DNA from 2 places in the Gluconobacter sp. GP1 genome. Region 2 is predicted to be linked to the other one. Evidence: predicted binding sites of a transcription regulator. Region 2 holds the regulator's gene; the other holds the start of a gene.
The links. The regulator HrcA, encoded in region 2, represses chaperone genes, less so after heat shock. The targets are predictions, from matches to a motif close to GTTNGCACTCNCNNNNNGNGAGTGCNAAC.
Positions count from the first base shown of each region.

Region 1: a site for HrcA is predicted at 8,186-8,214, ahead of groES (co-chaperone GroES). Genes of this name have one in related genera too.

Region 1 covers NZ_JASGXC010000002.1:535,652-546,722, reverse strand. The annotation lists gene R5H23_RS07090 (ATP-dependent DNA helicase) at 1-2,841, shown strand, start outside; gene R5H23_RS07085 (TonB-dependent receptor domain-containing protein) at 2,926-5,877, opposite strand; gene groL (chaperonin GroEL) at 6,132-7,769, opposite strand; gene groES (co-chaperone GroES) at 7,821-8,111, opposite strand; gene R5H23_RS07070 (DUF4169 family protein) at 8,241-8,435, opposite strand; gene R5H23_RS07065 (dienelactone hydrolase family protein) at 8,517-9,191, shown strand; gene R5H23_RS07060 (SDR family oxidoreductase) at 9,200-9,940, shown strand; gene R5H23_RS07055 (DUF2934 domain-containing protein) at 9,943-10,329, shown strand; gene R5H23_RS07050 (S-methyl-5'-thioadenosine phosphorylase) at 10,377-11,071, opposite strand, start outside.
Region 2 covers NZ_JASGXC010000006.1:41,292-52,362, forward strand. The annotation lists gene R5H23_RS13420 (energy transducer TonB) at 1-359, opposite strand, end outside; one part of gene prfB (peptide chain release factor 2) at 757-1,818, opposite strand; one part of gene prfB (peptide chain release factor 2) at 1,820-1,888, opposite strand; gene R5H23_RS13430 (PBP1A family penicillin-binding protein) at 1,928-4,546, opposite strand; gene R5H23_RS13435 (aldo/keto reductase) at 4,632-5,522, opposite strand; gene hrcA (heat-inducible transcriptional repressor HrcA) at 5,585-6,655, opposite strand; gene rph (ribonuclease PH) at 6,739-7,449, shown strand; gene rdgB (RdgB/HAM1 family non-canonical purine NTP pyrophosphatase) at 7,449-8,048, shown strand; gene R5H23_RS13455 (hypothetical protein) at 8,026-8,487, opposite strand; gene R5H23_RS13460 (amidohydrolase family protein) at 8,723-10,108, opposite strand; gene R5H23_RS13465 (ABC transporter ATP-binding protein) at 10,210-11,071, opposite strand, start outside.

The sequences.
Region 1 (11,071 bases), on a different contig from region 2:
AGACGAGGCCTGTCCTCTCTCCTGACAGCCGATGGTGAGCTTCTGGACCTCCCGGCCGATGAGGTACGGGAAAGACTGGCGCAGCTTCCGCCTCCCCTTCTCGTTCATGGCCCGGCCGCCCTGCGCGCCCTTGATCTCACACCGCTATCCCAGCCTGTCCCCTGGTTTGATCTTCTGGATCTCTTTCTGTTCGTGTGTCCCGCAACAACCGTTGCGCCTACCCCGCGCGGACTGGCGATCGCTCTTGGACTGACACCGCCAGAAACCACCACGGCGGATCTCCTGCCGCTGCTCTGCGAGACCCTGCTCGGCAAGTTACGGGAAAAAGCTGATACTCCTGAAGGAAAGCGCTTACGGGCCCTCCTGCTCCCGCTGACGCGCGCTGGCTGGATCTGGAGTGGCGAAGTCGCGGATGCCATCGGCACAGCCTCCGACCTAGGCAGTGCGCATCCTTATGATGCCGTCCGCGTCTGGCGCCGCCTGCCACGCTGGGAAGAAACAGCCCCTAGGCCGGTTCCCGGCAGCCAGCCCGTTTCACCGCAGGCCGCGCGTGAAAGACTACGCCAGATCCTTGGCAAAAATGCAGAAGCACGCCCCGGACAGGCCGACTTTGCGTCTGTTGCCACTGCGGCTTTCGAGCCACGGGAAACGCTCGGATCGCCCAATGTCGTACTTGCTGAAGCCGGAACAGGCACGGGGAAAACCCTTGGCTATATTGCGCCCGCAAGCCTGTGGGCTGAGCAGAATGATGGAGCCGTCTGGGTCAGCACTTACACGCGACATCTTCAAAGGCAGATCGAGCAGGAACTTCATCGTCTCTATCCCGATGAAGCAACGCTGAGACAAAAGGTCGTCGTCCGCAAAGGACGTGAGAACTACCTGTGCCTCCTGAATATGGAAGATCTGCTCAATGCCGCCACCTCTCGGGGGAATGACGGAGCGGCAGCCCTGCTCCCCCTCAGTCTTCTCGCGCGATGGGCTGAAGCGAGCCGCGACGGTGATCTGATGGGTGGCGACCTCCCGGGCTGGTTCGGTGATCTCTTCGGCCAAGGTACACTTCATGGCGTAGCGGACCGACGTGGCGAATGCATTCATGCGGCGTGCCCGCATTACCAAACCTGCTTCGTAGAACATGGCATTCGTCGTGCCAGACAGGCAGATCTTGTTGTGGCCAACCATGCGCTTGTCATGTCGCAGGCGGCCTGGACTGCTCTCGCACCTCCTGGGCTCCCCGATGAAGATGCGACGCCAACGCGATATGTTTTCGATGAAGGACATCACGTCCCTGAAGCAGCAGACAGCGCGTTTGCCGTGGTTCTGTCAGGGCTTGAAACAGCCGAACTCAGGCGCTGGCTCCTCGGTGCAGAAGGAAGCCGATCCAGAGCACGCGGACTCTTGCGGCGCCTTGATGATCTGGTTGAACGTATTCCGACAATAGACGCTCCACTTCATGCCATGCTGCAAGCTGCCCGAGCGCTGCCAGCTCCGGGCTGGAGCGTAAGACTGAAAAACGGAATGGACGCGCCGGTTCCGCAGGAAGACGAAGCACCCGCGTTTCTTCCGCTCATGGCCCCCGAGCCGGAACTGGATAACCCTGCCGAGCTGTTTCTTCAGGCCCTCGACCATCAACTCAAAGCCCGACGCACCCAAGGCCCACAACAGGACACCACATACATCTCCACCGAGTGCGATCTGCACCCCACGAATGATACAGTGCGGACGAGCGCAGAAGACTTGGCCAGAGCATTGCGGCGCCTGCAAACCCCACTGATCCAGCTGACAAAACGACTTGAAGCAACCGTAGAAGATGATCCGGAAATGGAAGCCCCCACGCGCCAGCGGATCGAGGCTTTTATCCGGACTTTGCACCGTCGCGCCATAAGCCGCGTTACAGGCTGGATCGGAATGCTGGACGCCCTTCAGACACCCCCCGAACCTGACCTGACACCCGTCCATATTGATTTCATCCGGACTGAACATCTCCCCAGAACACGTGGTGCACAGGGGGACCATGACGTGGGCCTCTATCGTCACTGGCTGGACCCGACAATTCCATTTGCATCGACCATTCAGACCCCGGCTCATGGCCTGCTTTTGACATCTGCCACATTGCGCGATCAGACCGGCTCAGAAGACGGAGAAGAAAGCTGGCACGCAGCAGAACTGCGGCTTGGGGCCACGCATTTCATGAAGCCACCAATCCGCGCGTCGCTCATGAGCCCGTTCGATTACGCCAAGCAGACGCGCGCTTACGTTGTGACCGACGTTTCCGTCGAAATCGCGTCTCTTGCCCATGCATTTCGGGCATTATTCGAAGCAGCGGGTGGAGGAGCTCTTGGGCTTTTCACGGCAATCCGTCGTCTGCGCGAGGTCCATCGGCGCATTAACGAGCCGCTGGAGGCTCAGGGCTTCCCCGTATATGCCCAGCACGTTGATGCCATGGATAACGCGACCCTCGTCGATGTCTTCCGCACGGAAACCCACAGCTGCTTATTGGGCACTGACGCCATGCGCGATGGGGTGGACGTGCCGGGGGAAGCCTTACGCATGGTGGTGTTTGAAAAGACCCCATGGCCTCGCCCCGATATTCTGCATCGTGAGCGACGCCGCCTTCTCTCGGAAGGACGGCCCGGTGATTATGATGATCGCATTACCAGAATGCGCTTAAGACAGGCTTTCGGCCGCCTGATCCGGAAAGGTGATGACAGGGGTGTTTTTGTGATGCTCGATCGCAGAATGCCCTCGCGCCTTCTCTCTGCCTTCCCCGCAGGTGTAGAAGTCCGGCGCCTCAGTCTGGCAGAGACCATCAGTGATATTGCGGAGTTTCTAACTCCGTCCTGATCCGATCATTTCGAAGACAGTGACGCATAAAAAAAGGCGGTGGAAATTCCACCGCCTTTTTCATGTTCCCGGAAAACCCGAAGATCAGAAGTTCACGCCTGCCTGCAGGAAGACGTAACGTCCCATGTAGAGGTTGCCGTACAGCGCGGCTGCACTGTTGTCCGTTGCGCTGGCAACAAACGGCGGCTTCTTGTCGAGAAGGTTGTTCACACCACCTTCGAAGTTCCAGCTCTTCCAGCGATAAGACACTGTCACATCATGAGAGAAGATGCCCGGGGTGCTGGTACGGCCATAACCGTTGGCACGCTTCAGATCTGTCGTGCCATCGTTCCAGACCATGCCGCCCATGTACTGCATCATGTACGTCACGCCGAATGCACCATGCTGCCAGCCAACCGTTGCGTAATCACGAACGCGCGGGTTGCCATTGCCGGTTTGATACATCATGCGACCGGCATAGTTGTACCACTGACCACCAGCTTCGTTCTGCTGCAGGTAGCTGACGAGCTGCTGGAAGTTGTTGGACAGCGTCAGGACATCGTGCTGCGTGACACGGATACGGTAGTCGAGGTCGAAGTCGATACCGCTCGTCTTCAGGCCGCCAATGTTGTCATACATGGACGTCACAGCATTCAGCTGCCCGGTGCTTGCAACACGGGTAATACGATCACAGTAAGACGTGTTCGTGCCCGTATAGCACTGGTCCATGATGTACTGGCTGCTCAGGTACGTGATCATGTTCTTGAGAGTGTAGTGCCAGTATTCAACGGACGCAGACAGACCCGGGATCCAGCGCGGCGTGATCACCGTACCGATCGTGTAGGTCCGGCCCGTTTCAGGACGCAGCTTCGCGTTACCGCCATACAGCGTCGGTGCCTGTCCAGAGAAGTTGGACGAGAACGTGCTGCTGTTGATGCCCTGACGTGCACAGTTAGCTGCTACGACAGGAGACTGCGCACCATAGGATGCGGCCTGCACGGAATCACATGGATCGGTCGCTGAAGCGTACCCCAGGGACTGACCACCATACAGCTCATACACGTTCGGCTGACGATAGGACGTGCCGAGTGTTGCGCGGAAGCGGATGTCCTGAATCGGTGCCCAGTTGATGGAGACCTTCCAGTTTTTCGTGCCACCGAACGTATTGTAGGCAGAGTAACGACCCTGACCGTCAATCGTCAGATCCTTGGCAAGGAAAGCGTTATGCAGCAGCGTTGCCTTGCCTTCGATGTAGCCTTCGGAAACATTGAAGCCACCACCGGTGTAGGACGCAGAGTTCGTCAGCGTCTGGCCAGATTCAACCAGTGCATCCGGGTGATAGGCAAGCTGCTCACCACGGTGTTCCATACCGAGCGCAAGACCCAGGTCGCCACCGTTGTTCCATGGCATGTGGACAACATGGTTGTTGTTGATGCGCAGGTTCAGGTCACGAAGCTGGTAGTAATAGTGATCATGCGACGTGTAGTTGGAATAAGCTGCGGCTTCCGGTGAAAGCTTGCCGAACGGGTTCGACAGAACGCAACCTGCAGCAGCATTACAAACAGACGGATTGTAGCTCAGCGTACTGTCGGAATCACCCGGGGTGTCCTGCTGCAAGCCGTATGTCTGTAGAAGCTTGGAGTAGTTACCAACGCCAGACGTCTGGGACATGACCTGGTTCCAGCCATACGTGTAGGACAGATCGTAGTTCCAGCCGTGGGTGATTTCACCCTTTACGCCAGCAATACCCGTGTAAGTATCGGTGGCCGTTTCGCTGCGGCGGTTGCCCCACTCACCCATACGCTTGGACATGTAGGCGTCTTCACCCAGCGTATTTCCAGGATAGTTCTCCGGAACATACAGGGCGGTCGGCAGCGTGGAAGGATAGATACTGCCAGCAACGGGGATCGGCGCCATCGTCGTGGACGAATTACGATGGGCGTAGTTGAAGTTCAGGTACGGCGTGAAGTGACGGTTGATGTCATAGTGAGCATCAAACGACAGCGTCCCGTTCGTCAGGGAGTTCGTCAGGTTCTGGTCAGCACCATAGTTGTAACGATCAGCCTTCGTGAAGGTGCGCAGGGCGCCGCTCTCACTACCAACATAGTTACCGGTGCTGGTCTGGAAGAGACCACCCGTCGGATAACCCGAACCAAAGGAAAGATTAGCCGGGTTGATCGGGTCGTTACCCTGAACCGGGGTCGCCCAGGAGCGGTTAGCTTGCTTGATGCCGCTCGAGGTCATGTAAGACCCAAAGAGCGTTACGTTGCCCTTGCCATGATCGAAGTTCCAGCCCTTGTAGCCGGAGATCATGCCTGTCTGGCCGTCGCCATGATCCGTTCCGATGCCGCCACGAACCGTGAGGTTGGCGTCATTGAGGTCATGACGGAGCTTGATGTTGATAACGCCGGAAACAGCGTCAGCACCGTACAGCTCGGAACCGCCATCCTTCAGGATTTCAATGCTGGCAACCTGATGAACGTTGATCGTGTTCATGTCGAAGCAGCTGTTGTTGCCATTGATGGCAGCACGCTTGCCGTCGACCAGAACCAGGACACGGTTCTGTCCAAGGTTACGCAGATCCATGCAGGAGGAACCGCCCGTACCATTGGTCTGGCTGTTCGTCGTTCCACCCGAACCCATGGAAGGCAGACGCTGCAGGTAGTCACCAATCGTGGTGGCACCCGTCTGCTCAATCTGCTTGCTGGTCACGATCTGGACCGGGTTGGCATTGGAGTTGTTCGACGTGCTGAGCGCCGAACCCGTTACCACAACGTTCTCGGATCGATTGGAATCGATGGAACGCAGGGCACGTGTATTGCTGACCGCAACAGGCGCAGCATACTGCGGAGCGGCAACCTGACGGGTTGCAGCAACCGGAGCTGTCGTTGCAGGCGTCGCAGCAGAACGCACCGGACTATGTGTCACAGTCTTGTGGCGCACATGTGAGGACGTGGTTTTAGCGTGATCGGTTGTTGCGGCCTGTGCCGCGCCTGACAGCGCACCCACACCCATAACCGACGCGCAAAGTAGCATATTGCGACGCGATACGATCATAATAAGACGAAATCCTTCTAAAGGCAGTGACGTCCTTTAGACATTTCATTGCGAAAGTGTCACCCCAACTTCCAGCGAGTACGATCGCTCCGTGATGGTTTTGTGACAAGCGTTGCATAAGGGTCACATATGTGTCGGACGCATATCAAAACAAGTCAAAAAAAAGCCGCCCCACCCTGAGGTGAGACGGCTCTTTTTGTAATTATTCGACATATTCCCCAGCTTTTTAAAACTGGGGAATCTGAAGCGTTGGATCAGAAATCCATGTCGCCCATGCCGCCCATGCCACCTGGAGCAGCCGGAGCCTTCTTCTCAGGGCGCTCGGCAACCATGGCTTCCGTCGTAATCAGCAGACCACCAACCGAAGCGGCATCCTGCAGAGCCGTACGAACAACCTTCGTCGGGTCGATAATGCCTGCGCCAACCAGGTCCTTGTACTCAGCGTTCTGAGCATCAAAGCCGAAGTTGTAGGTGTCGTTCTCGAGCACCTTGCCAGCGATCACGGCGCCGTCTTCACCAGCGTTCTCAGCGATCTGACGCAGCGGCGTCTGAAGCGCCTTGCGAACGATCTCGCCACCGATCCGCTGATCGTCGTTATCGAAGGTCAGACCCTTCAGAGCAACGGAAGCGCGGGCAAGAGCCGTACCACCACCCGGGACGATACCTTCTTCGACAGCTGCGCGGGTTGCGTGCAGAGCGTCGTCAACGCGATCCTTGCGCTCCTTCACCTCAACTTCACTGCTACCACCGACGCGGATGACGGCAACGCCACCAGCCAGCTTTGCAAGACGCTCCTGGAGCTTCTCACGATCGTAGTCAGAGGTTGTTTCTTCAACCTGAGCGCGGATCTGGTTGCAACGACCCTTGATGTCGTCGCTGTTGCCAGCGCCTTCAACGATCGTGGTGTTTTCCTTCTCGATGTGAACCTTCTTCGCGCGGCCCAGCATGTCGAGGGTAACGGATTCCAGCTTGATCCCGATGTCTTCGGAAATAACCTGGCCACCCGTCAGGATCGCGATGTCTTCCAGCATGGCCTTGCGACGGTCACCGAAGCCCGGAGCCTTGACGGCAGCGATCTTCAGGCCACCACGCAGCTTGTTCACGACCAGCGTAGCAAGTGCTTCGCCATCGACGTCTTCAGCGATGATCATCAGCGGACGGCCGGACTGCACAACGCTCTCGAGCAGCGGCAGCATTGGCTGAAGCGAAGACAGCTTCTTTTCATGGATCAGGATGTACGGCGCATCGAGATCAGCCGTCATCTTCTCCGGGTTCGTCACGAAGTACGGGGAGATGTAGCCGCGATCGAACTGCATGCCCTCGACAACGTCGAGTTCCGTGTGCAGGCCCTTGGCTTCTTCAACTGTGATGACGCCCTCGGAGCCGACCTTCTGCATGGCAGAGGAGATCATCTCACCGATTTCACGCTCACCGTTGGAAGAGATCGTACCGACCTGAGCGATTTCCTCCGGAGAAGTCATCTTCTTGCTGTTCTTCTTCAGCTCTTCAACAACGACGAGGACAGCCTTGTCGATGCCGCGCTTCAGGTCCATCGGGTTCATGCCAGCTGCAACAGCCTTGGCACCTTCGCGGATGATTGCCTGAGCAAGAACCGTGGACGTCGTCGTGCCGTCACCAGCCAGGTCGTTCGTACGGGACGCAACTTCGCGTACCATCTGAGCGCCCATGTTCTCGAACTTGTCAGCCAGTTCGATCTCCTTGGCGACAGACACACCGTCCTTGGTGATGCGCGGCGCGCCGAAGCTCTTGTCGAGAACAACATTACGACCCTTCGGGCCCAGCGTTACCTTGACGGCATTTGCAAGAATATCAACGCCACGCAGCATACGGTCGCGGGCGTCGGCACCAAACTTAACTTCCTTGGCAGCCATGTTCTTAATCTCCTGTTGAGGTTTTTAACGAGAGGAAACGGGGACGGCTTTTCAGCCGATCACACCCATGATGTCGCTCTCTTTCATGATCAGCAGTTCTTCACCGTTGATCTTCACCTCGGTGCCGGACCACTTGCCGAACAGCACCTTGTCGCCTGCCTTGACGTCGAGAGCCACGATCTGGCCCTGCTCGTTCCGGGCGCCTGGGCCTACGGAAACGATCTCTCCTTCGGTCGGCTTGTCCTTGGCGGTGTCAGGGATGATGATGCCGCCAGCGGTCTTTTCTTCACCGGTCAGGCGACGGACTACAACGCGGTCATGCAGGGGACGAAATGTCGTCATGGATCGCTCCATTTTAGGCCGTGCCCTTCTACAAAGCGACGCGGCCGGGTTACGCGCTCAATTACTGCAGCGCAGTTGGCACTCCCATATCGAGAGTGCCAAGAGAGGTAGTGCCGCCACCCGTTTTCGTCAAGAACCATCGCCCTCGGCAGAAAAAATTTTCTTTCCGTCCAACAGGGCCTCGGAACGTCTTTTCTCCAGCATATCCGCCATTTTCTGACCTTTCGTCCGGCCATAAAGACGACGATTGGTCTCAGCTTCCTTCGCATCCTCTACGGACTTGCGGCGTTTGCGTTCCCGACGGAGATTGATGACGTCGCTCATGGCATCTGCCTTTCCGGCGTTACAGAGACTGGACAGAAATCAATGGACCACAAGCATTCCCAAGAAAAGACCGAGGGCCACATGATCCGCCTCACGGCGGCAGACGGCCACGAATTCGAGGCATGGGAGACAGGCTCCCCCGAGTCCACACGCTCCATTGTCGTCGTGCAGGAAATTTTTGGCCTGACCGGGCACATCAGGGACGTCTGCTCTGATCTAGCTCAGCAGGGCTTCCATGTTCTCGCCCCTGCCCTCTTTGACCGCGTCAAACCCCATACGGTTCTGGCGTACAACGAGGCTGGCCTGAAGGAAGGGCTGGAATTTCGAAGTGGTATTTCGCCAGATCTGATCCAGCAGGATCTGGAAGCCTGCGCTCAAAAACTGAGACAGGATGATGGTCACCGCCCAGTCGGGATTATCGGCTTCTGCTGGGGCGGCCTCATCGCGTGGCTTGCGGCAACACGCACGCACCACTTTAATGCCGCCGTCGGATGGTATGGCGGCGGTATTGCCAACCATTGTGACACAGCGCCGCACTGCCCGACGCAGCTCCATTTCGGCGGAGAAGATGCGTCTATTCCGCCAGGTGACGTTCAGAAAATTCGCGCAAGCCGGCCGGAAGTCGAGGTCTTCCTTTACGATCAGGCTGGACATGGCTTCGGATGCCCAGAACGTTCCAGCTTCAATCAGGACGCCCGTGATCTGGCCTGGAGCCGGAGCGTCGCGTTTCTGAAGCATCACATCAAGCGTGCGTGAGGCCTGACATGGAAGGCATTGCAGGAAAAATTGTCCTCATCACAGGTGGCAGCAGCGGCCTCGGTGAAGCAACCGCGCGTTATCTCGCAGCACGAGGGGCTTACGTTGCTATCGCCGCTAGACGTCGGGACCGGCTGGACGAAATTGTCGCGGAACTCGAAGCACTTGGCCAGACTGCACGGGCCTACACACTGGATGTCACGAACCGCCAGAACGTTGCGGACGTTGTAAAAGCCGTTGAGCAGGACTTCGGACGTCTTGATGTCCTCGTGAACAATGCCGGGCTGATGGCGATTGCCCCCATGAAACGACTGATGGTCGACGAGTGGGACCGGATGATCGACATCAACATCAAAGGCGTTCTGTACGGCATTGCCGCAGCGCTGCCGATCTTTGAACGTCAGAAATCGGGACATGTCATTAACCTGTCCTCGGTTGCCGGGATCAAGGTCTTCGCTCCTGGAGGCAGCGTCTATTCAGGAACGAAGTTTGCCGTGCGGGCCATCAGTGATGGCCTCCGTCAAGAAGCTGGCAACGCGTTTCGCGTTACATCCATCGAGCCCGGCGCAGTGGAAAGCGAACTCAAAACGGGCAGTGGCGACAGTGAAAGTCGTCAGCATGTTGAAGCGTTCTACAAGATTGCAATTCCGGCGGAATCCGTGGCGAGGGCCATCGCTTTCGCCATCTCACAACCTGACGACGTGGACATCAACGAGATTGTCCTGCGCCCAACCCTTCAGGAGTTCTGATCATGAGCAACAACCCACTCGAAGCAGATCCAAAACGTGACGCAGCAATCCGCCGCGAGGCCAAGTTACTTTGGGAAGCCGATGGAAAGCCGGACGGCGGCCCTGAAGCCTATCTGGACAAAGCGACGGACCTGATTTCCATCAAGGGCGTTCCCGAGGGCACGCCTGTTGAGGATCTCCCACCGCCAGAGTTGGCAGATGTTCAGATCGAAGATCCCCGCTTACAGGAGAATCTTGGGGAATTCCCAGAGCGCAGCACGGACCAGGGCGATCACCGCCATTTTCCCGTCGCGGATCGAAAAGAAGAACGCGAACTGCTGGATGATCCCAGCACCGACGCCGGTCAGCCGGGCTACGCTCAAATCGACGAGAAGCAGGAAAGGCACTGATTGCCCTTCCCTTCTGCCGCCCGTTTTTACGCGGGCGGCAAGCCATTTCAGGCTTTGTTCAGAACGCGACCTGCGACGGCATCCAGCTTGGCGACAAGAGCCGGATCGCGCTTCTCGGGTGCGGTGATAATCGCAAAGTCGAGCGCACGCTCGGCGGAAAGGTCCAGAGGGCGCTTCTGACCCAGAACCGGGATCACAGCCTTCACGAGACGGCGGGCATTATCCGCATTCCCCTTCATGACCTTCACCACGCCTTCAACCGTCACGCTGTCATGCTCGGTGTGCCAGCAGTCATAATCCGTGACCATGGCTACCGTTGCGTAGGTCATCTCGGCTTCACGGGCGAGCTTGGCTTCCGGCATGTTGGTCATGCCAACAACCGAACAACCCCATGACCGATAGAGCTCGCTCTCGGCACGCGTCGAGAACTGCGGCCCTTCCATGACGATATAGGTTCCACCACGCGTCACCGGAATATCAAGCTTGCGGGACTCCGCTTCCAGCACATCCAGCAGACGAGCGGACACCGGGTCCGCCATGCCGACATGCGCCACACATCCCGTCTCAAAGAAGCTTTTCTCGCGCGCGAAACTGCGATCAATGAACTGATCGACAAGCACAAAACGGCCCGGCGGCAATTCTTCCTTTAAAGAGCCCACAGCTGAAAGAGACAGAATATCCGTCACGCCTGAGCGCTTGAGAGCATCAATATTTGCGCGGAAATTCAGACGTGAGGGCGGGA
Region 2 (11,071 bases):
TGCGGAGGAGCCGGAACAGGCTCAGGTGCAGGCGTCGGGCTCGGCGGAACCGGATGCGGTGGCTTGGCGTGTGTGACCCGCTGGATCGCCTTGGGTGGCGGCGGAACACTGATCTTCGGCGGCGGAATATACGGCGGCGGCGGCTGTTCCATCTGCGGCGGCGGCGGAGGTGGTGGTGGCGGAGGCGGCTTAGGCTGCTCCTTGATCACTTCCGTCTTGATGGGCGGCTTTTCGTGGACGAGTTTGCCCACAGCACCGCTCATGAGCGCATAGATTACCGCGCCCATAGCCAGCACGGCCACGACGATCGCGACAATATAGTCCGTCGGCTTGCGCTGCTGTGCGGCGTAGCTCTTCATGTCGAAACCTTCTTACCCCTCACTGACACCGACAATGGATCCACACCTGTACGGTGCGAGATCTCGACCTTGTGTTTGCATCGAGTTCCCTCACCTCACGGACGTGTGATTCGTCTCATGTCGTGAGAACATACCCGATATGCTGATTGGGCAGCCTTCGGGCCATGGTGTCAAGCTGATTATTGCCTGTCCCGAAACGAAAAATTCTCATCTTTCGATCGTCTGGCGCCAATATTCGCAGGAGAGCGGGCGAAAAAGTACACTTTTCCGCTTTTTTTCTGCCTTCAGAAAATCAAATTTCCAAAAACTGTAACAGAATTATAACAAGAAGGCCGGGACAGCGTATTAATTACGCCGCCCCGGCCTTCCAGTTTCGTTTTAATGCGCCAGAGTACTCTTACTGAGCAGAGGCGCTGGCTTCCGATCGTGTTGCCCCAACGCGCTGCGCCAGAGAAGCCGACATGAAATCGTCCAGGGCGCCGTCCAGAACAGCGTCCGGATTTCCCTTTTCCACGCCTGTCCGCAGATCCTTGACCAACTGATAGGGTGCCAGGACGTAAGAGCGGATCTGATGACCCCACCCGATATCCGTCTTGGCAGCTTCCGTCTGGGCAGCAGCAGCTTCACGCTTCTGCAGTTCCGCTTCGTACATCCGGGCCTTCAGCATTTCCATCGCTTTGGCGCGGTTCCGGTGCTGTGACCGGTCCGTCTGACAAGCAACAACGATGCCTGTCGGGATATGGGTAATACGAATGGCCGAATCGGTCTTGTTAACATGCTGACCGCCTGCGCCTGAAGCACGGAAGGTATCCACACGCAGATCCGAATCGTTGATCTCCACTTCAATGGAATCATCGACCACCGGATACACCCAGACAGACGCGAAGGACGTTTGACGACGGGCAGCAGCATCGAAGGGCGAGATGCGGACGAGACGATGCACGCCAGCTTCCGTTTTCATCCAGCCATAAGCGTTGAGGCCACTGATCTGGATGGTGGCAGACTTGATGCCCGCCTGCTCACCTTCACTGCTTTCAATGAAGGTCACCTTGTAGCCGTGCTGTTCTGCCCAACGGGTGTACATGCGCAGGATCATCTCGGCCCAATCCTGGGCTTCCGTTCCACCTGCACCGGCATTCACTTCAACGTAGCAGTCATTGCTGTCTGCTTCGCCCGACAACAGGCTTTCGATTTCCCGCTTGTGCACGTCGGCTGCCAGCCCACGCAACGTCGCGATGGCTTCTTGCACCAGGTCCGTGTCGTTCTCCATTTCTGCGAGCTCGACAAGTTCCAGCGTGCCTTCAACGTCCTGTTCGATCTGTTCAACGCCCTCAATCTGATTGGCGAGCATGGTTCGCTCGCGCATCAGCTTCTGGGCAGCGTCAGAATCATTCCAAAGGTCTGGGTCTTCCGCGCGGTGGTTCAGTTCCGCGAGGCGTGTTGTGGCGACATCCCAGTTAAAGATGCCTCCTCAGCAGTGCCACCGACTGCTTGATCTGTTCGGAGAGGGCTTCGGTCTCAGCCGACATTATAAATACTCCACTTATATAAAGGTGGTTTGGCTGCCCTCAGTACAGGCCGCCTACACCAATGTCACCATCCGATGCCGCAGGTTTCTGGGCCTGAGGCTTGGCATTCGGGGAAGACCCAACACTCGGCGCGCTGGTGTCTGTCATATCGCTCTCGGAATCCGAAATAACGGCATCCGCCCCGGTATCTGCCGCTGTCAGGGCTTCCGTACCAGCACCGAAGCCATGCAGAGCCACCGACGCACCCGGAACCTGATCAGCCTTGAAGCCGTCAGTCGCAGTGATACGGCCGGTGTTGTAGGACGCCAGCGTGATATCGGCCGGAACACGGAAATCCAGCTTCGGCCGGTTGGCGAGCGCCACCTTCATGATCTTGTTCCAGATCGGACCAGCAATGCGGGCACCATCAGCGTTCCGCCCGAGCGTTTGTGGCGTATCGAAACCGACCCAGACGATCGTGACGATATCCGGCGAAAAGCCAGCAAACCAAGCATCATGGAAATCCTGACTGGTGCCGGTCTTCCCCGCGATGGGACGGTCGATCCCAGCCCCTGCCATGCGACCTGTTCCGTTCGCAATGACGTCTTTCAGCATGGCCACGATCTGATAGGAGCTGGCTTCGCTGGCGAGCACGGGACGGCTGTCTGTAATGGAGGGAACCGAAATGCTCCCGGCAACGGGAGCTGCTGGCGGCGTAGGCGTTGCACCAACTTCAGGCGTGACTGGAGCAATCGTGGGGGATGAAGGATCGGCCGCCGGTGGAGCTGGGGGAGCCTGCAACGTTGTTCCCAACGCCAGACCTGGCGCACGCCAGATGATATTGCCCAGACGATCCTGAACGTCATCCACCAGAGTCGGCGACACTACATGACCGCCGTTTGCAATGGTTGCGTAGGCTGCTGTTTCCTTGAGGACCGTTGTCTCGACGGCACCAAGAGCAGCAGGCAACACATGCGGCATTTCATCCACCAGCCCCGCCTTGATGGCAGTATCTGCAACGGCCTTCATGCCCAGATGGGCAGCCACCCGGATTGTCACGAGGTTCCGGCTTTCACGCAGGGCATCGTGTAGAGTGGTCGGGCCCCAATTGTCGTGTTCGTAGTTCTTGGGATGCCAGTCGCCATATGAGACAGGGGAGTCATCAAACTTCTCGGACGGAGAAATACCCTGCTCCATGGCCGCCAGATACACAAACGGCTTGAAGGAAGAGCCCGGCTGACGCAGCGCCTGCGTTGCGCGGTTGAACTGACTCTCGTGGAACGACCATCCACCAACCATCGCCAGAACACGGCCTGTATGGACGTCCATCGTCACGACAGCGCCTTCAACCTGCGGAATCTGACGCAGGGCAACGGAGCCACTTTCCTGCGGTTCAATCATGATGACATCCCCAGCACGAAGCGGGTGCATCCGACGTGCCCATGCGATGTCTGTTGCCAGAAGAGGACCAGTCTTCGCTTGGCCTTCCTCATTCCAGCCGACATGAGTTCCGCCGGGAAGAATGACGCCCAGACGCCACTCCCTTAGCATTCCGGCTGGACCGGAGACCTTATCGAGACTTTCTTCCCAGCCTTCTGCGTCAATGCCATCAAGATGAATGACCGGGCCACGCCAACCGCCACGGCTCCGATCGTAATCCATCAGACCTTCATGCAGCAGCTTCGTCGCTGATACCTGAAGGGGCTGATCCAGACTGGTATGAACTTCAAGGCCGCCTTGAAGAGCGCGATCCTGACCATACAAGCTGATGAGCTGACGCCGGACCTCGGCCCCGAACCATTCTGAATCCGGCAAAGGTCCAAACCGCTGCTTCTTCTGCGGGACCAGTGGCTCCTTCTTGTCTTCCTGAGCCTGCTCGCGGGAAATGACGCCGTTATCAGCCATCAGATCCAGAACAAGATTTCGGCGCATCAAGGCTGCGTCAGGATGAAGGAACGGATTGTAGTGTGTCGGGGACTTCGGAAGGGCCGCCAGTGACGCGGCTTCTGCATCATTCAGCTGGTCGAGAGGCTTGTTGAAATAAGTCTGGGCCGCGGCGGCGACACCAAAAGAGCCGTTCCCCAGATCCGCCCAGTTCAGATAGATCTCAAGAATCTTGTCTTTGGACAGCACCTGCTCCATTTTTACGGCAAGCAGGGCTTCCTTGATTTTACGATCAAGTGTGCGGGCATTGCTGTTAAGCAGCATCCCACGCGCAACCTGCTGCGTAATGGTGGACGCACCGACAGCACGGCGCCCATGGCGGGCGAAAACGTCCGTTACGCCTGCACGGGCAATGGCCATCACATCCACACCACCATGGGTGTAGAAATTGTGATCTTCCGTTGCGAGGAAGGCGCGCTTTACCCGATCCGGAATCGCTTCCAGCGGAACGAAAATACGCCGCTCATTGGCAAGCTGAGCCATCAGACGATCATCAGACGCATAGATGCGACTGACGGTCGGGGGCTGATAGGCTCTCAGGCTGTCCACACTTGGCAGATCAGCCACGAGTTTGGCGTAGGTGGTCCAACCCAAGATACCCGCACCCGCAACACCGACCAGCCCGACACCGGCGACGATGGCAAGAGACTGACGGAAACGGCGGAAACGGGGCCCGCGGGGCACACTGGCCCTGGGGTCCTGCGGATTACGGGAGCGAATGGAACGGCGCGTCATACAAACTGCATAGCACTGAAACGAGCCGTTCGTCGCCCCCACTGAAAAGGGTCATTTTGTGACAGTTTACGGCGGCTCGTGATCGTTATGATCCGGCGGCGGATTTCTTCCACACCTCTTCACCCTGCCGATTCAGAGTAGCAAACTCTTCATCGTTGAGATTCAGGGATGCTGCCCGAACATTAGAGGCCAGATGAGCTCTGCTTCCGGTACCCGGAATGGGCAACATGACCGGTGATCTTTTCAGAAGCCACGCCAGAGCAATCTGCCCTGCATCTGCATGATGCCGATGCGCGATCTTGTCCATGTCCGTACCGGGCTTGGCCAGTTCTCCGGCAGCCAGAGGCGCCCAGGGAATGAAGCCGATGTTTTCCTTGGTACAGAAATCCAGAACATCTTCGGACTTACGGTCCACAAGATTGAAGCGGTTCTGAACCGTTGAGACCGGGAAGTATTTCTGCGCGAGCTTGATGTCTTTTACGCTTACTTCCGACAGACCCACGTGGCGGATCAGCCCTTCTTCGCGGAACTTCGCAATTGCCTCGAACTGCTTCTCTGCCGGGCAGTCTGGTCCAATCCGATGCAGCTGCCAGAGATCAATGTGCTCCACGCCCAGCCGTCGCATGGACATCAACACGCACTGCCTCAGATAGTCCGGGTTTCCGACTGGCTTCCAGATGTCTGGACCATGCCGTGTCAGGCCGCCCTTCGTCGCAATGACCATCTTTTTGTAAGGGTAAAGCACTTCACGGATCAGATTTTCCGAAACGAACGGACCGTAGGAATCCGCTGTATCAATAAAATCCACCCCGAACTTCGGGAGGCTTTCAAGGGTCTGAACCACTTCTTCGTGGTCTGGAGGTTCATCCCAGATGCCCTTGCCGGTAATGCGCATCGCGCCAAACCCGAGGCGGTGGACCTTGAGATCACCACCAATGAGAAACGTACCGGATTTCTTTGCGTCAATCGTAGCCATGGACTCTTTCCTTTCCGATGGACGCAGGATTCAACAGCGCAACGGCGGAAGGGTTGCAGTCACTATCCCAGCAGGCGCCCGACCATCCGGGCCGTGTAATCCACGACGGGTACAATTCGCCCGTAATTCAAGCGCGTTGGCCCGATGACACCAATGGCGCCCACGATTTTCTGAGCCTCATTGCGGGCTGGAGCGACGATCATGGACACGCCCGACATTCCAAACATTCCGCTCTCACTGCCGATATAGATTCGCACACCTTCCGAAGCGTCTGCCAGTTGCAGGAGCTGAAGCATGGTCTCCTGCGTTTCGAGGTGATCGAACAGCATACGGATCGTGGTGAGTCGTTCGATCTCGGTGATATCCGCCAGCAGCTTGCCCTGCCCCCGAACGAACAGCGTTCCGCCATCAGCGTCCCACGTGGCCAGACCACTTTCGATGACGCTGGCGGTCAGAGCATCAAGTTCATGGCGGTTGACGTCCATTTCCTTGCTGACACGCTCCTTCAGAGTGCCAAGCGTCAGATCCCCCAGGTGGGCGTTAAGATAGTTTCCAGCCTCGACAAGGGCAGAATGCGGCAGTCCTGCCGGGGTTTCGATGATGCGATTTTCCACCTGGCCGTCTGAACTGACCAGCACCACGAGAACACGTCCCGGACCGAGCGCAACAAACTCAATATGTTTGAGCGTCGCGTCAGATTTAGGGGCCAGCACCAGACCTGCTGCGGATGACAGACCCGACAGCATGGACGATGCTTCCGCCAGGGTCTCCTGATAGGACCGGCCATGAATTTCCAGCCGGCTGTCAATACTGGCCCGATCTTCGTCAGTCAGGGCACCGAATTGAAGAAGACCTTCCACGAAGAGTTTAACGCCCTTCTCGGTCGGCAGACGCCCTGCGGACACATGAGGGCTGAATAACAGCCCGGCCCGGCCAAGATCTGCCATGACGTTGCGGATCGTCGCGGGAGACAGAGACAGATTCAATCGCTGCGCCAGAGTGCGACTGCCGATTGGCTCCCCTGTTTCAACGTATTCCTCAACGATTTCCCGCAGGATCGCAGCTTCCCGTTCTCCCAATCCGGAAGCAAAGGAGTTCGGCATGCGGAAGAAGGAAGGGTCAGGTCTGATCATGGTAAAACTGTATGTCGGGGCTGGAAGGCTTCTCGTCAAACGCGGTAGAGGCAGGGCTCGGTTCTGAGAGAGGATTTTTTCGCATGACAAAGCGCCCATCCGGACGCGCCTGTGACGAAGGTCGCGCCATTTCCATTGAAACAGGCTTTGCCCGACATGCGGAAGGTTCAGCACTTATCCGGGTGGGTGGAACGGAAGTTCTGTGCACGGCGTCTCTCGAAAATCGTGTCCCGCCATTTTTGCGCAACAAGGGTCAGGGCTGGATTACGGCCGAGTATGGCATGCTTCCGCGCGCAACCCATCAGCGTGGCAACCGTGAAGCCTCTAAGGGCAAGCAGTCTGGCCGGACGCAGGAAATCCAGCGCCTGATTGCAAGATCCCTGCGGGCCTGTGTAAGTCTGAAGAAGCTGGGAGAACGGACCATCACGCTGGACTGTGATGTCCTGAACGCTGATGGCGGGACACGCTGCGCTTCCATTACCGGCGCTTGGGTTGCTCTCTCCATGGCTCTGAAAAAAGCCAATCTGTCCTCAGTCATGACAGCACAAATTGCGGCAGTTTCCTGCGGCCTGACCTCTGCTGGCGCCGTGCTGGACCTGGATTACGTTGAGGACAGTGCAGCGCAGGCCGACACAAACTTTGTTCTTACCGTAGAGGGTGGCATCGTCGAAATTCAGGGGACGGCGGAAACGTCCCCCTTTCAGGAAACTGAGTTTTTTGAACTGCTGCGTCTGGCCAAGCTGGGCACAGCCCCCCTCTTTAAAGCTCAGACTTCCGCACTGGAGACATTGTAATGCGCCGCCTTTCCCGTGGGTCAAAAATTGTTCTGGCAAGCCACAATGCCGGAAAACTGCGTGAATTCTCCAGCCTGCTTGCAGAAAGCGGCATCACTGTTGTGTCTGCAGGAGAGCTAAATCTGCCAGAACCGGACGAAACGGCAGACACATTTACGGGCAATGCTGAAATCAAGGCTCTGGCGGCGGCCCGTGCATCTGGTTTGCCGGCCCTGGCGGATGATTCCGGCTTTTGTGTCTCGGCACTTGGCGGCCAGCCCGGCGTTTATTCGGCACGATGGGGCGGCCCTGCAAAAGACATGACCGTTGCCATGGAGCGCGTGCATCGCGAAATGGGTGAAACGTCAAACCACGCAGCATCATTTGTGGCGGCGCTCTGCCTGGCATGGCCAGACGGCGAAACACATTCCGTGGTTGGGGAATGCCATGGCCAGACAGTCTGGCCTCCCCGTGGGGATCATGGTCACGGCTATGACCCGATGTTTGCACCAGAAGGCGAAAGCCGGACCTTCGCAGAAATGGGCGAGCACGAGAAAAACGCGATCAGTCACCGTGGCCGCGCGCTCACCCTTTTCCTTACTGAATGTGTGGAAGGCTGAACTCTACGTTGGGCGAACAGGAGAGCTGCGGACTCTCCTGTTCCAGGTGATAGGGCCCTTTTGAACAGACCTCCACAGACAGCATGCCCGTTTCCTTACCCAGAACATTTTCGAGCTCCAGGTGAGCACGCCCCTCTGTCCAGCGAGCATCATCGCCTTCGCTCGACGCCCATCCCATACTTTCGGGAAATGTAAGATGTGATGTGAGGCGGTGAGCCCCTCTCACGGCGTAAAGAGTGATGTCCCGGATCAGGACCCCGCGCTCTTCGCTGGGGCAAGACTGACTGTGCCTGCGAGAGAGAAGCCAGAGTGATTTTATGGGGGTGGAAAGAATAAAAAGGGCATGACTTCCCTGCCAGCGGGCTGGATGGATGAGATATCCATCATCACAAGCAAGGTGGAGGCCGGGATCATTTGTAAGGTAGTCAAAAGAGGACATGCGTTTTCCTGCCGTATGCAGTGATTTTATTGTCCATCGTCGAGCACGCACTTTCCCGACCATGGACAGCTCCATGAAGCAGACTGCAGTCTCTCATCCACACTACATTCCCGCCTGCTTCATAGAAATATTATGTCATAAACAGATCTGGTAACAGTATAAAATCAGACTTCTGCAGAGAAAAACGGTTCGATAGATACTTTGTCGAAATGATGAATGTCAGGATGCACTCCCTTCAGAGCCCCTGGTGCCTAACAACAGGCCCGTGACTGACGAGAATACCCCGCTGCCACACCTGATCTACCTGATCGATGTCCGCGATGCTTTGGTCTGGGGCGCCACGAACGATCAGAAGATCTGCCCGCTTCCCTGTTTTCAGAACGCCGCGATCTTCAAGCTCAAGCAGTTCAGCGGCATTTCCAGTCGCCAGATGAATGGCTTCAAGCGGTGTCAGGCCAGCTTCCACGGTCAAGGCAAGTTCGCGATGTTCCGCAAACCCCGGCAAACGCGTTGGAGCAGCCCCTGAGTCTGTTCCAAAACCCACTTTCACACCTGCCCGATAAAGCGTCAGAAGGTTCTTCTGATTAATCGCAAGCGCGGTGTGCGAAGCCGCGACAAGCGGCTTGGAAAGTGTCTGTTTACGCCAGTCTGCATCTGAGAGCTGAGCCATCAGGGCAGGATCGATGGCAGCCGCAACGAAGGGAACATTCAGAAGCTCCGGATGCTCCGCAAAAAGGTAATTCGCCTCGTCCAAGCCCAGAGTAGCGATGTACCAAACACCATGGGCCTTTACGGCGTCGATCAAAGCCTGATCAACCGGCTGGTCTCGCACACCATGCGCGAGGATATTGGCCCCAGCATCCACGACAGCTTTGGCAATATCCAGATCATGAATATGGACCGCCACGCGCGTATTGTGCTGATGGGCTTCGTCTATGACCGCCCGGTAAATGTCAGGAGACATCTTCGGAAGCGTCTTGCCATTCGGCACACCGTTCCGGAAATCATCCACCCAGAGTTTCACGAGATCCGTGTGCTCCGCAACCATACGGTCTACGTCCTGACGTGCCTCCTGCGGCGTGGTCGGACGATAAACCTGATCCGGGCCTAACCCTTTGACCATGGCCGATGGCGGTGCACCATTGGGAGCACCAATGCCCTGATCGACGCCAAACAGATCCGCGCCTGGATTTTTACCCGCATGCTGCTCCCTCCGCAGATCATCGAAGAGCGGCGATCGGTTCAGGCCCAGCGCAGTCACGGTAAGGACGCCATAATCACTGTACTGTTTCAGAGCCGCCAGAATATTGGCTCGGGTATAGTTCTCGTTGCTGCCAGACGTTCCCTTGATGATACCGACATGGCTGTGGTCGCTGATCAGAGCGGGCAACAGAGTTTTGCCACTGAGATCGACATGTTCGGCGCCTGATGGGGCCGGATCACCGATAGAGACAATTCGCCCATCGTTAATGACGACTGTAACGTTTTCACGGACAGGGTCTCCTGTTCCATCGATCAGGCGGGCATGATCGAACGCTACAGGTTCTGCCTGCGCGGTGCAGGCCATCAACGTCGCCGGAGCGGCCAGCAAAAGCCCAGCGAAAGCAGAACGAAGTGTCATGATGGAATTTCCCCTCAGCAGCATTCAGGCTGAGGGGAAACGTTCTGTCATGCGGAAAAGACCAATACAGTCTCGCGATTGTGAAAAGACCCTTGGAACTTTTAGCCTTCGAGAGACTGAAGGTCGAACAGGCGACGGTAAATACCGCCCTCCTGAGCCACCAGCTCGGCATGAGTGCCATCTTCCTTCAACTCACCCCGATTGAAGACAAGAATCCGATCCAGCTCCATCACCGTGGAAAGGCGATGGGCCACCACGATGACGGTGCGGTTCTGCATCAGGCGGCGCATTGCCTCCTGCACCAGGGATTCAGATTCTGAATCCAGACTGGATGTTGCTTCATCGAAAATAAGAATGGGGGCATCTGCAAGGAATGCCCGGGCAATCGCGACACGCTGACGCTCACCGCCCGAGAGCTTGACCCCACGTTCACCGACCATCGTGTTGTAGCCTTCCGGCAGACGCTCAATAAAGGCTGCTGCGTTGGCCTGACGCGCTGCTTCCTTGATGTCTTCGATGGATGCCGAAGGCCGGGCATAGGCGATATTCTCAGCCAGCGTCCGGTGAAACAGCACGGGTTCCTGTGGAACAATGGCAATATGCGACCGCAGGGAATCCTGCGTGACATGCGCGATGTCCTGCCCATCAACCGTGATGCGCCCACTGTTCACATCATACAGGCGTTGCAGAAGCTTCGTGAGGGTCGTCTTTCCAGACCCACTCGGCCCCACGAGGGCCACACGTGATCCCGGCGCGATATCGATTGTGAGGTCCTGATAAAGAGGTTTGTCCTGACCCGGATACTGGAACGTCACGTTATCGAAGTGGACTTCGCCCTTCGTAAACCGTGCAGGCTGGGCGTCTGGTGCATCCTGAATAGCTGAATCCCGGCGGAAGATGGCGATCAGCTCTTCCATCTCATTGACGGAACGCTGCACCTGACTGACCTGCTGGCCAAGATCC